Regions from separate parts of the Brevundimonas kwangchunensis genome, predicted to be linked through region 2. Evidence: riboswitches for the same ligand, from Rfam matches in the RefSeq annotation. Region 2 holds a riboswitch; the other holds the start of a gene.
What was found. Region 2 has a riboswitch for S-adenosylmethionine ahead of metX (homoserine O-succinyltransferase MetX). Riboswitches for the same ligand answer to the same signal wherever they lie in the genome.

Region 1: linked by a shared signal. The riboswitch ahead of ABDZ95_RS08490 (TonB-dependent receptor plug domain-containing protein) and the one ahead of metX (homoserine O-succinyltransferase MetX) in region 2 are both predicted to bind S-adenosylmethionine.

What each region holds. Positions count from the first base shown of each region.
Region 1 covers NZ_BAAAGA010000004.1:63,613-70,077, reverse strand. Annotated here, with positions in the region: gene ABDZ95_RS08500 (replicative DNA helicase) at 1-1,470, opposite strand, end outside; gene ABDZ95_RS08495 (hypothetical protein) at 1,581-1,964, opposite strand; gene ABDZ95_RS08490 (TonB-dependent receptor plug domain-containing protein) at 2,064-4,469, opposite strand; SAM riboswitch class I at 4,762-4,873, opposite strand; gene rplI (50S ribosomal protein L9) at 5,041-5,625, opposite strand; gene rpsR (30S ribosomal protein S18) at 5,627-5,902, opposite strand; gene rpsF (30S ribosomal protein S6) at 5,915-6,301, opposite strand.
Region 2 covers NZ_BAAAGA010000001.1:238,640-245,104, forward strand. Annotated here, with positions in the region: gene gltB (glutamate synthase large subunit) at 1-601, opposite strand, end outside; gene ABDZ95_RS01200 (NAD(P)-dependent oxidoreductase) at 598-2,031, opposite strand; gene ABDZ95_RS01205 (TorF family putative porin) at 2,200-2,883, opposite strand; gene ABDZ95_RS01210 (ammonium transporter) at 2,975-4,333, opposite strand; SAM riboswitch class I at 4,586-4,710, shown strand; gene metX (homoserine O-succinyltransferase MetX) at 4,809-5,813, shown strand; gene metB (cystathionine gamma-synthase) at 5,810-6,465, shown strand, end outside.

The DNA.
Region 1 (6,465 bases), on a different contig from region 2:
GTAGCTGTCGTAGCGCTGGCCCTGCGCCAGGTTGCCGAACTTGGTGGTGTCTGCGTCGAAGGACAGTTTCACGATGCCGATCGGGCCGTGGCGCTGCTTGCCGATGACGACCTCGGCCTGGCCGCGCAGGCGGTCCATGTCCTCCTGCCACTTCAGGTGTTCTTCCGACCCTTCGCGGGGCTCGGCGCGGCCGAGGTAGTAGCTTTCGCGGTACACGAACATCACGCAGTCGGCGTCCTGCTCGATCGAGCCGGATTCCCGCAGGTCGGACAGCTGGGGCCGCTTGTCCTCGCGTTGCTCGACCTGACGCGACAGCTGCGACAGGGCGATGATCGGCACCGACAGTTCCTTGGCCAGCGCCTTCAGGCCGCCGGTGATCTCGGAGACTTCCTGCACCCGGTTCTTCTGGCCGCCGCCGTCGCCGGTGGTGACCAGCTGGAGGTAGTCGACGATGATCAGGTCGAGGCCGTGATCCATCCGCTTCAGGCGGCGCGCGCGGGCGGCCAGCTTGGAGATGGACAAGCCGCCGGTGGCGTCGATGAACAGGGGGCTTTCGCCGATCTCGACGGCCGCGTCGCGGATCTTGCCGAAGTCCGAGGCGTCGATCTCGCCCTTGCGGAGCTTGTCCGAGGATACGCCCGAGGCGTCGGCCAGAATACGCATCGCCAGCTGCTCGGCGCTCATTTCCAGCGAGTAGAAGGCGACGACGCCGCCGCTGACGGTCTTGCGGCCCTCCGGGTGCGGCTCCCAGCGATAGTTGCGGGCGACGTTGAAGGCGATGTTGGTCGCCAGCGCCGTCTTGCCCATCGAGGGACGGCCGGCGAGGATCAGAAGGTCGGAGGGGTGCAGTCCGCCCAGCTTCTGGTCGAGGTCGTCCAGCTGGGTCGCCAGACCGGCCAGCTTGCCGTCCCGCTGATAGGCTTCGGCCGCCATCTGCACGGCGCCGGACAGGGCGTGGGAGAAACTGACGAAGCCGGACGACGGCTTGCCGGTCTCAGCCAGTGAATAGAGCGTCTGTTCGGCGTTCTCGATCTGCTCGTCGGCCGGCGTCTCCGGATTGGGCGCCTCCTTGATGATCTCGCCGCCGATGCGGATCAGGTCGCGGCGCAGGGCCAGGTCATAGACGACGCGGGCGTAGTCCGGCGCATTGGCGGCCGGCGGGGCGCGGTCGACCAGATCGGCGAGGTAGCGCAGACCACCAAACTCCTGGAACGCCGGGTCCTGCTTGAACCGCTCCATCAGGATGGTCGGCTCGGCCAGCATGCCCTGACGGATGTGATCCTCGATCGCGTCGTACAGACGCTGATGGAAGGGCTCGTACAGGTGGCTGCCGCGCAGGCGGTCGCTCAGCCGCTCGAACACGGCGTTGTCGAACATCAGCGCGCCCAGCAGCGCCTGCTCGGCCTCGAGATTGTGCGGCAGGGACGCAATCTGCGTCTGGTCGAAGCTTGAGGGAGCGAAGGCGTTCATGGTCATGACGTCATGCCCTTACACGCGGGCCGCGTCATTCTTTGTCGTAGCCTTCGACGGGGACAGAATTCACCGCCTGTGGATGCGGGCGATTTCCGTTTACGGATCAGTCAGCCGCCGGGGCAGGGATAGCGCGCGCGCATCCAGTCCCGCATGCCGTCGGTGACGGTCATCCGCTGGCGGCGGTCCTGCGGGATAGCGTTCAGGTGGGCGAGCAACTGCCGCGGATTGAGGCTGATGCTGTCGCCGGCCGGGCAGGCGGGCGGGTTGCGGCCCGCGGCCCGGGCCTGACGGACCTCCCGCATGACATTGCCCAGCGCGCGCTCGCCCTCGCTCTTCAGCCTATGCGCATCAGGGCGCAGCATGGCTGTCGCGTTCAGCGGGATGCGGTTCGCGCGGGTCACGAACTCGTCCAGCGTCATGGCGGACTGGGCTGACACGCTGCCGGCCGAAAGGCAGGCGAAGGCAATGGCGGCGACGATGGCTGCGCGCATGAATGGATATCCCTCCGACCCCCGCGCACAGCTTGGCCGTGAGATTGCGGCGGAACAAGGGTCTTTGGCGCGAGAGGGGGACCTCCCGCGCCATGACGATCACCAGTTCAGGCCGATGCGGGCATAGACGAAGCGCCCGTTGAAGCCGAACGGCGAATAGTAAGGGAAGCCCAGTACGCCGTTGCTGTTCAGCGCCTCCGGCACGGCGTCCGGGTACTCGTCGAATGCGTTGTCGACGCCCAGAGCCAGGGTGACGCGCTCATTGGGCTGGAACCGGCCCTCGAAGTCGAAGACCGTCTTGTCGCCTGTCGAGTAGTCCGCAGCTGCGGTCGAGCCGGGCTGCAGCACGTCGCCGTAGTAGGTCGCCCGTGCCGTCAGGCCCCAACGGCCGTAGGACCAGTCGGCGTTGCCCGAGACCTTGGTGTCCGGCGTACCCTGCTGAATCGTCTCGATCCGGCTGCGGGCGAACAGGGGCGGTACCGGATTCAGCACCGAGGACGAGCTCGGGACCTTGGTGACCTCGACGTCGTTGAAGTTGGCCGCGACCGTGAAGTCCCAGTCGCCATAAGCCTCGGTGTTCAGCCGGTAGCGGCCGACGACGTCGATGCCCTTTGTGGTCGTCTCGACGCCATTCAGGAAGAAGCGCGCGGCCTGGACGCCCAGCGGATCGAGCAGGGCGGCGACCTGCGGGCTGAAGCTGCGGTTGATCAGCTCCGACAGGACGATCTGGTCCTCGATGTCGATCTGGTAGGCATCCACGGTCAGATTGAAGTTACCGAGCCGGAAGACGCCGCCGAGCGTGTAGTTCGTCGAGGTTTCCGCATCGAGTGGCTGGGCCCCCAGCAGGCTTGCGACGGTGCTGGTGGCCGGGAAGGTGCCGGTCTCGACCACGGCCCCGTTCTGGATCACCGAGCTGGTCGAGGTGAAATACTGCTGCTGCAGGGACGGAGCCCGGAAACCGGTCGAGACCGAGCCGCGCAGGGCGAACGACGGGGTGAAGTCGTAGCGGGCCGAGATCTTGCCGGTGGTCGAGGTCCCGAAGTCGGAATAGTCCTCGAACCGGACGGCGCCGGCGACGGTGAGTTGTTCGGTGACCGGCGCCTCGACATCCAGATAGGCGCCGACCGCAGTGCGGTCCTCGTCGATCTCGTTGCCGGGCTGGAAGCCGGGAAAGCCCTGCGCGCCGCCGCCCAGCGCGGTGTTGCCGCCCAGCGGGCCACGGTTCCAGGACTCGGGCTGGCCGGCCTGAATCTCATAGGTCTCCCGACGCGCCTCCAGACCGATGGCGACGTTGACCGGAGCGTACAGGCCGAACTCGTACTGACGGCTGGCGTCCAGCCCCAGCACCAGCTGGTCATAGATCAGCGAGCCGGAATCGAAGCTGGTCGGTGAGGCCGCGCCATAGGTGGCGTTCAGCGAGTTCTCGGTGCGGAAGTCGAGCGCGTTTCGGCCGTAGACGAGGTTCACATCGGTCGCCCAGCCGCCGACCTCGCCGCGCAGGCCGCCGGCGAGGGACAGATCCTGCGAGTTGATGTTGATCTTCGGCAGGAAGCCGTTGGGGTAGAGGGCGGCGACGTTGTTCGCATTGCTGGCCAGGCGCGGGAAGGCCGCGCTCTCACTGTCGCGGTCCTGATAGCCGGCCCAGCCATAGGCCTCCCAACCGTTGCCGAGCGGCGCGCCGGCATTGGCGAAGACCGTCCACTGCTCGACCTCCGGATCGCCGAAGCGCGCGGTGATGGCCGCGGGCGAGACGCGCGGGTCGAGATCCGAGCGGTTGGTCGCGTCGCGCTTCAGATACTCGGCGCTGAGGGTCAGATAGCCGTCCTGACCGAGGCCGAAGCCCTGCCAGGCCGAGGCGGTGACGGTGCCGCCGTCGTCCTCGTCATGCGGAGCCGCGCGGGCGGTGTCGACTGTGGTGCGGTAGCCGCCCAGCGTCAGCGTCGCGCCGCCCCCTTCGCGAGCCTCGCGCAGGCGCAGGTTCACCACGCCGGCGATGGCGTCCGAACCGTACTGTGCCGAGGCGCCATCGCGCAGCACCTCGACCCGATCCAGCGCGCCGGACGGGATGGTATTCAGATCGACGGCCGCCGAGCCCCGGCCGACCGAGCCGTTGACGTTGACGAGGGCCGAGGCGTGCCGGCGCGTGCCGTTGACCAGCACCAGCGTCTGGTCCGGCGACAGGCCGCGCAAGGTGGCCGGGCGGATGGAGTCCGTGCCGTCCACGACGGCGGGACGCTGGAAGGTCAGGGAAGGGACGGCCTGCGACAGGGCGGCGGCCAGCTCGGTGGTGCCCCGGTTCTGCAGGTCCTCTGACGTCACGACGTCGACCGGTGCGAGGGTGTCCAGGCGCGAGCGGTTGGGCGCCCGGGTGCCGGTGACGACGACCTCGTCGATTGTCGTCGGCTCGTCCTGCGGCAGGGCGGTCTGGGCCGAGGCGGCGCCGGCGAGCAGGGCGGACGCCGAGGCGGCGGCGAACAGGGCGAGGCGGAAGGTGGTGGTTTTCATGTCGGTTCTCGATGAGGCGCAGGTGTCTGCACGGCGTCGCGCGCAGCGATCGCCGGTGTCGGTCTTGCGAGTTGTGGGAGTTCAGGTCCGGCGCGAATGCCGGGTGACGGTCAGCCGGTTACAGCGGACGTCGACATCGCATCGGACGGGCGCACCGCATGCAGGATTGCAGCGCGCGAACGCCGGGGGCAGCGAGAACAGTCAGGCGGGAAATGTCGTCACGCATCGTCGTCTCCTGCTCGATCGGAAACTTCAGCGGTGACAGATGGAGGGAGTCCGGGCGTGACCCGGTCTCTCATCTGCCGCGACCCGGCGAGGGGTCCCGAAGGAGTTGGCACCTTACGGAGGTCCGCAGGTTGCCCCGGCGTCCAAGGGCCTTTTCCCTCAGCCGGTCTCGATGAGCAGTTGCGATATTGCGATGCGTCAAAAACGGATCAAGTCCATGACGCAAAAAAGTTCGGCGGCGCAGGGTCGCCCCTGCGCCGCCGTGTCTTTTCAGCACTAAGTCGAAATCGGTCGAGTTGGACGCAGTCCAGCCCGGCTCAGATTTCGGCCAGCTTCAAGGCTGGGTTCAGGCTTCCGAACCCAGGCCGTCTTGCTGGCCGGCGCCGCCGGCGACCATGTCCGCGGCCTGTTCGGCGGCGGCTTCACGGTCTTCTTCGTAGGCCGACTTGATCACGTCCTCGCCCTTGGCTTGACGCTCGGCTTCTTCAGCCGAACGGGCGATGTTGATCTTGACGGTGGCCGAGACCTCGGCGTGCAGGCGAACCAGCACTTCGTGGACGCCCAGCGTCTTGATCGCGGTGTTCAGCACGACCTGCGAGCGCTCGACCTTGCCGCCTTCAGCCTGAACGGCTTCGGCGACGTCGCGGCCGGCGACCGAACCGTACAGCTGACCCGTCTCACCCGCCTGGCGGATCATGACGTAGGTCTGGCCGTCGATCTTGTCGGCGACCTTCTGCGCGTCGGCCTTGTTCTTCTCGTTGCGCTGCTCGATGGCGGCGCGGTCGAGTTCGAAGGCCTTCAGGTTGGCGGCGGTGGCCCGGCGGGCCTTGTCGCGCGGCAGAAGGAAGTTGCGGGCGAAGCCGTCCTTGACAGTGACGACGTCGCCGATGGCGCCGAGGTTATCGACGCGTTCCAGCAGAACGACCTTCATCTTACTTCACCACGTACGGCAGGAGGGCCAGATAGCGGGCGCGCTTGATGGCCTTGGCCAGTTCGCGCTGCTTCTTCTGGGAAACAGCCGTGATGCGCGACGGGACGATCTTGCCGCGCTCGCTGATGTAGCGTTGCAGCAGTTTCACGTCCTTGTAGTCGATCTTCGGCGCGTTCGGGCCGGAGAACGGGCACACCTTGCGGCGACGGTAGAACGGGCGACGGGCCGGGCCGGAGCCGGCCGGCGCGCCCGGGATCGGGGCAGTCGTATCGGTCATGTTCCGGGTTCCTTAGGCAGCGGCTTCAGCGTTGTCGTCACGCGGACCGCGTTCACGCTCGCGCTCGCGCTCGCGTTCACGACGGGCCAGCAGCGGCGACAGTTCCAGGTCGAGTTCCTCGACGCGGACGGTCAGCCAGCGCAGCACGTCTTCGTTGATCGACAGCTGACGCTCGACTTCGGCCATGGCGGCCGGCGGGCAATCGATGGCGAGCAGCGAATAATGAGCCTTGCGGTTCTTCTTGACCCGGTAGGTCAGGTTGCGCAGACCCCAGTACTCGATCTTGGCGACGGAACCGCCGTTTTCCTCGATCAGAGTCTTGATGGTGTCGTTCAGCGCTTCGGCCTGTTGCGCGGAGATATCCTGGCGCGACATGACCGTGTGCTCGTAAAGAGCCATGCAGTCTTCTCCCTTGTAGGGCATCGGCGCGGCCGGACCGGGTAGTCCGTTCCACGATGGATCCCGAGGCGGCGGCCGGGATGACTTCCCGAACCCTTTGGAGTTCCGCACCGGGACCGAAGCCCTGGAAAGCGGGCGCGTATAAGGGAAAAGCGGGCCTGGAG
Region 2 (6,465 bases):
GCGAGCAGACGTAGAAGTCCTTCAGCCCGGACTTCAGCGCCTGGTGCTCGATCTTGCGGCGCAGCAGGTAGAGGGCGCGTTCGAGATCCTCGCCCTCCAGACCGTCGGGTGCGCTGAGCATGATCTGCTCGATCTCGGGGCGGGTCGCGGCGGCGCGTTCGCCCAGCACCTCGACGCGGGTCGGCACCTGACGCCAGCCGTACAGCCAGAAGCCGGCGGCCATGACCTCGCGCTCGACGATGGTGCGTGCCTGTTCCTGGGCGCCCAGATCGGTGCGCGGCAGGAAGACCATGCCCACGGCGATGGGGCCGGGCCGGGGCTCGTGGCCGGCGTCACGAACCTGGGCCTCGAAGAAGGCGCGCGGCAGGCCGATCAGGATGCCGGCGCCGTCGCCGGACTTGCCGTCGGCGTCGACCGCGCCGCGGTGCCAGATGGCCTTCAGCGCCTTGAGCGCCAGTTCGACCACCTCGCGGCGGGGCGAGCCGTCGATGGCGGCGACGAGGCCCACACCGCAGGCGTCGCGCTCGGACGCCGGGTCATAGGCGTGGGCGTCGATCAGCTTCTGCCGGTCGGCCTCGAACTGGTTCACATCGAAGGTCATGCCGCGGCCCTCCGCTGCGAGGACAGCCAGGCGTCGATCTCGGCGGCGGCGTCCTGCCCGTCACGCACGGCCCAGACGACCAGCGAGGCGCCGCGGACGATGTCGCCGGCGGCGAACACCCCCTCCAGCGTCGTCGCCTTGGTGTGGCCGGCAGTGCGGATGGTGCGCCAGTCGGTCAGGGCCAGGTCGGGGGTCTCGAACAGGGTCGGCATGTCTTCGGCTTCGAAACCCAGCGCCTCGATGACCAGATCGGCGGGCAGATCGAACTCGCCGCCCGGCAAGGCCTCGACGGACCAGCGGCCATCGGCGCCCTGGGCCGCCAAGGCCATGCGCTGGGCGCGGACGCCGGTGACGCCCGAGGCGCCGCCCAGCACCGCGCGGGGCGAGGCCAGCCACTCGAAGACCACGCCCTCCTCCTCGGCATTGGCGGTCTCGCGCGCGCTGCCGGGCATGTTCTCGCGGTCGCGGCGGTACAGGCAGGTGACGGCCGTCGCGCCCTGACGCACGGCGGTGCGGACGCAGTCCATCGCCGTGTCGCCGCCGCCGATGACCACCACCCGCTTGCCGGCGGCGTTCAGCGCGCCGTCGTCATACGCGGGGACGGCATCCCCGAAACCCTTGCGGTTGGAGGCGATCAGATAGTCCAGCGCCGCGACCACCCCGTCCGAGCCGCAGCCCGGAGCCGTCAGCCGCCGCGCCTGATAGACGCCGGTCGCGACCAGCACGGCATCGTGGGCCGCGCGCACCTCGACGAAGGGCAGGTCGCCTCCGACGTCGACACCGAGACGAAACTCGACCCCGCCGTCCGCCAGCCGGTCGACGCGACGTCCCACGACGTGCTTCTCCAGCTTGAAGCCGGGGATGCCGTAGGTCAGCAGACCGCCCGCGCGGTCGTGCCGGTCATAGATCGTGACCGCATAGCCGGCCGAGCGAAGACGGTCCGCCGCCGCCAGTCCGGCGGGACCCGCGCCGACGATGCCGACCGACTGGCCCTTCTCCGCGCGCGGGCGGATAGGGTCGACCCAACCCTTCTCGAACGCCATGTCGCCCAGCCAGCGCTCGACCGAGCCGATGGTGACCGTTTCCCATCCGGATTGTTCAAGCGTGCAGGAGCCTTCGCACAGCCGGTCCTGCGGACAGATGCGACCGCAGATCTCGGGCATGGTCGAGGTCGCCTCGGACTGACGCCAGGCCTCCTCGGCGCGGCCCTCGGCGGCCAGACGCAGCCAATCGGGAATGTTGTTCTCCAGCGGGCAGGCCGACTGACAGAAGGGGACGCCGCACTGGGCGCACCGGCTCGACTGCACCTTGCCGTCGGCGAGGGGGAAGTCCGCGTAGATTTCGTCGAAATTCGCGACGCGACGCGACGCGTCGGCCTTCGTCGGCGCGCTGCGGGGAATGATCACGAAAGTCTGGTTTGCGGACGCCACGGCTACCTCTTCGCAACTGCACAGCCGTTGTAGCAGGGTGTAACGGAACGGCAATTTCCGCCTGTTGCGTGCCGGATCAAATGTTCTTCACGCAAATGAAAACCGGCAAGACGGCGCTGATTGCAACGTCTTGCCGGTAGATGGTGGGCGCCCGCGAAGACGCTGGCGTCAGAAAGTGAACTTCAGCGTCGCCGTAAAGCGGTCGTCGTAGAGTGGCGCATCCACGTCGGTGTCGTGGTAGCGGACGTCCACCGCAACGTTCTCGGTCAAGGCGTACGCGACCCCGGCGTTCCACGTGGTGTAGTCGTCGCTGACGTCGAGCGCCTGATGCCCGACCGCGCCACTGACGGTCCACTTTTCCGCGGGCGTGAAGGCGGCATTTGCCTCCACGTAGGTCGCCTGCTCATCCAGGCCGTAGAAGTCCGGCGACCAGTAAAGCGCCGCGCCGAGCGTCACCGGACCGATCGCGCGCGAAGCCGCCGCCTTGAACTCCACGAAGTCGTAGTCTGAGCCCGACGGCGCATTGACGTAGAAGTAGGCGACCGCGCCGAAGTCGAGCGCGAAACCGCCCGCCTCGGTGCGGAAGCCGCCGTAGAGATCGACCTCGGCATCGGTGTCGTCCCCGAAATCGACGCCCGAGGCCCAGGCGCCGGCATAGAAGGATCCGGCCGTCAGATCGACGCCGCCCTGGATCGTCGGATCCTCATTGGTCTGGCTGGCGCCGCGGAAGACGTAGTCGGAAGTGGCCGAGACGTTCCACGCGATCTCGGGCGACTGCGCCCGGGCGTCGGCCGGAACGGCGGCGGTGAACAGGGCGGCCACGGCGGCCGCAGAGGCGAAGGCGAGTCTCATCATCGTATCCCCTGTTGTTCGATGTCGGCACGCGCACGCTTACTGATGCCGGGCGCGGGGAGAGGACCGCGCCCGGCCTCGTCGACTGTCGTCAGACGCTTTCGAGAGCCTCCCCGTGCAGGTGGGTGTCGAGGCCTTCTTCCTCGCCCTCGGCGCTGACCCGCAGGCCGGTTGTGAACTTGCAGACGAGCAGGATCACGAAGGTGCCGACGGCGCTGTAGGCGATGGTCCAGAGCAGCCCGATCGCCTGGTTCATGACCGTCGCACCCTCGGACAGGCTGTTGATCGCGGTGGAGGCGAACACGCCGGTCAGCAGGGCGCCGACCAGACCACCGGCGCCGTGGATGCCGAAGGCGTCCAGGCTGTCGTCGTAGCGGAGCAGCTTCTTGATCCAGACCGAGGCCGCATAGCAGGCCGGGCCGGCGATCAGACCGATGATGACCGCGCCCTTGGGATCCACGAAACCGGCCGCCGGAGTGATGGCGACCAGACCTGCGACGATACCCGACAGCACGCCGATCAGCGACGGCTTCTTCTTCTCCATGACCTCGATGATCTTCCACGACACCGAGGCGGCCGCGGCGGCCAGGATGGTGTTGACAAGGGCCACGCCGGCCAGGGCGTTGGCGCCGCCTGCCGAGCCGGCATTGAAGCCGATCCAGCCGACCAGCAGCAGGCTGGCGCCGATCATTGTCAGGACCGGGTTGTGGGCGGTGATCGGCTCGACGCCATAGCCCTTCCGCGGTCCGAGGAAGAGGGCGCAGACCAGCCCCGCGACGCCCGAGTTGACGTGCACGACCGCGCCGCCGGCGAAGTCCAGCACCCCGGCCGAACCGAGGAAGCCGCCACCCCAGACCCAGTGCGCGATCGGCGCGTAGATCAGCAGCGACCACAGGGCGGTGAACAGCAGCAGGCCCGAGTATTTCAGCCGCTCGGCGAAGGCGCCGGTGACCAGGGCGGGCGTGATGATGGCGAAGGTCAGCTGGAACGAGATCCAGACGAACTCCGGAATGCCCGGCAGCAGGCTGTGCGCCGTCTCCATGCCGACCCCGTTCAGGAAGATGGCGTCGAAGCTGCCGATCACCTGATTGACCGTATCGGCGTCGTAGCCTGCCAGAGCGCCAGCCTTGCCGAAGGCGATACTGTAGCCGGCGATGAACCACACGAGGGTGGCCACTGCGAAGACGCCGACCGACTGTGTGATGGTGGCGATGACGTTCTTGCGGCGAACCATGCCGCCGTAGAACAGGGCGAGACCCGGCAGGGTCATCAGAAGCACGAGAGCGGTCGAGGTGATCAGCCAGGCGGTGCCGGCTCCGTCCAGTTCCAGAGGAACCTGATGCGCGAGAAGCGCGGGCGCCGGAGAGGCCGGCGCGGCGCTGGCGGCGGTCGCCAGCGCGGTGGTGATAAGGGTGAGGCCCCATACGAGGCCGCTGCGAAGTCGAACCATCTCAATCCCCCAAAAGGATGCCGTTACGCAGTTGCGAACTGTTTACCGCATCTGCGAAATGCACAAGTGGCCGGACGATGTTTCGTGAATTTTTATTGCTTCTCAGATCAAACCAGAGGCCTAAATCGCACGATAGGCCCCAGAAACATCACCATAAAGCATCAATGTTCCACGATATGGGGCGCTTCGATTTTTGCGATCGCAACATGAAAGCGGGGTTGACGGCTTCCGGAGCCTCCTTCACGGTAAGCGCACTCATCAAGACCGGCTGAGGGATAGGCCCTTTGACGCCGGGGCAACCTTCCAGTGATCCACCCGATCTCTGGAGATGGTGCCAACTCCTGCGGGGCGTCTTCGGAAGCCGCGAGAGATGAGTGAAACGAGTGCGCCCTGGCGGGTGCAAACGGTTCACGGGTCTGTCACCGCACAAGTTGGTTCGCCCCATCGGTTTCGCTGAGCGGAATCGGAGCGGACCTTGGCGTCCACGCAAGACATCACCGCCGGACAGGACTGGCCTGTCGAGGAAGCGCCAGGCGTCGACGTGCGCGCCGCCCTGTCCGCCGACTTCAGGCTGCAGTCGGGCGAGGCTCTGGCCGCCACCGAGGTGGTCGGCCGGATTTATGGCGTGGCGGGCGCACCGCTGGTCGTGGTCGCGGGCGGCATTTCGTCGGGACGTGACGCCGCACGCTGGTGGTCGTGGGCCGTGCGCGCCGGAGGCCCGATCGACCTGAACCGCATTCGCGTCCTCGCCATCGACCTGGCTCCGGGCCGCGACGAGACCGTGACTCTCACCACGACCGATCAGGCGCGGCTGCTGGCCGTCCTGTTGGACGCACTGGGCGAGCCGGTCGTGGACGCCTTCGTCGGCGCCTCGTACGGCGGCTGCATCGGACAGGCTTTCGCGGCGGCCTTCCCCGAGCGCATCGGCGAGCTGGTCGTGATTTCCGCCGCGCACCGCGCCCACCCGTCCGCCACAGCCTGGCGCGGGGTGCAGCGCCGTCTGCTGGCCTTCGCCCGCGACTGCGGTCGTGAGGCCGAAGGCATCGCCCTGGCCCGCGAGCTGGCCATGACCACCTATCGCACCGCCGACGAGTTCGACTGGCGCTTCAGCGGCGCCGCTCCAGCCGAGGCGGGCCAGCCCTATCCGGTGTGCGACTATCTGATCTCGCGCGGCGCCAACTATGCCGAGGTCACCTCGGCCAGCCGCTGGATCGCCCTGTCGGACTCGCTGGATCGTCACGCGGTCGCGCCCGAAGCCATCGCCTGCCCGCTGATCGTGCTGGGCTTCACCTCGGACCGCCTCGTGCCGATCGAGGACATTCGCGAACTGGCCCGTCGCGCCCCCAATCTTCGTCGCCTCGAGGAAGCCCCCTCGATCTTCGGCCACGACGCCTTCCTGAAGGAGCGCGAGGTCGTCGGCCGCGCGCTGCACGCCGCCCTTTCTCCCCTCTACGCCCGTCCCTCGGAGCTCGCCGCATGACCGCCCCTTCGAACTGTCATCCCTGTACGACCGCCGCGCGTCACGGGGTGAACGCCGACCCGACGCACGGCGCGGTGATCCCGCCGCTCTATCTGTCGTCGAACTACAGCTTCGACGGGCTCGATGGAAAACGGCGCTACGACTACACGCGCTCGGGCAATCCGACGCGGGACGTGCTGGGTGAGACCCTGGCCGAGCTTGAGGGCGGCTGCGGCGCGGTCGTGACTGCCACGGGCATGGCGGCGGTCGATCTGGCCCTGTTCTCGCTGGAGCCCGGCGACCTGCTGCTGGCCCCGCACGACCTCTACGGCGGCACCCATCGCCTGCTCTGCGCGAGGGCGCGCAAGGGGCATTTCGAGGTCACCTTCGTTGACCAGAACGATCGCGAGGCGCTGGACGCGGCCTTCGCCCGCCAGCCGAAACTGATCCTGATCGAGACCCCGTCCAACCCGCTGATGCGCGTCGTTGACGTGGCCGACATCTGCAAGCGCGCCCGCGCGGTCGGCTGCAAATCGGCGGTCGACAACACCTTCCTGTCGCCGGCCCTGCAGCGCCCCCTGTCGCTGGGCGCCGACCTGGTGATCCACTCGACCACCAAATACATCAACGGCCACTCCGACGTGGTCGGCGGCTGCGTGGTGGCGAAGGATCC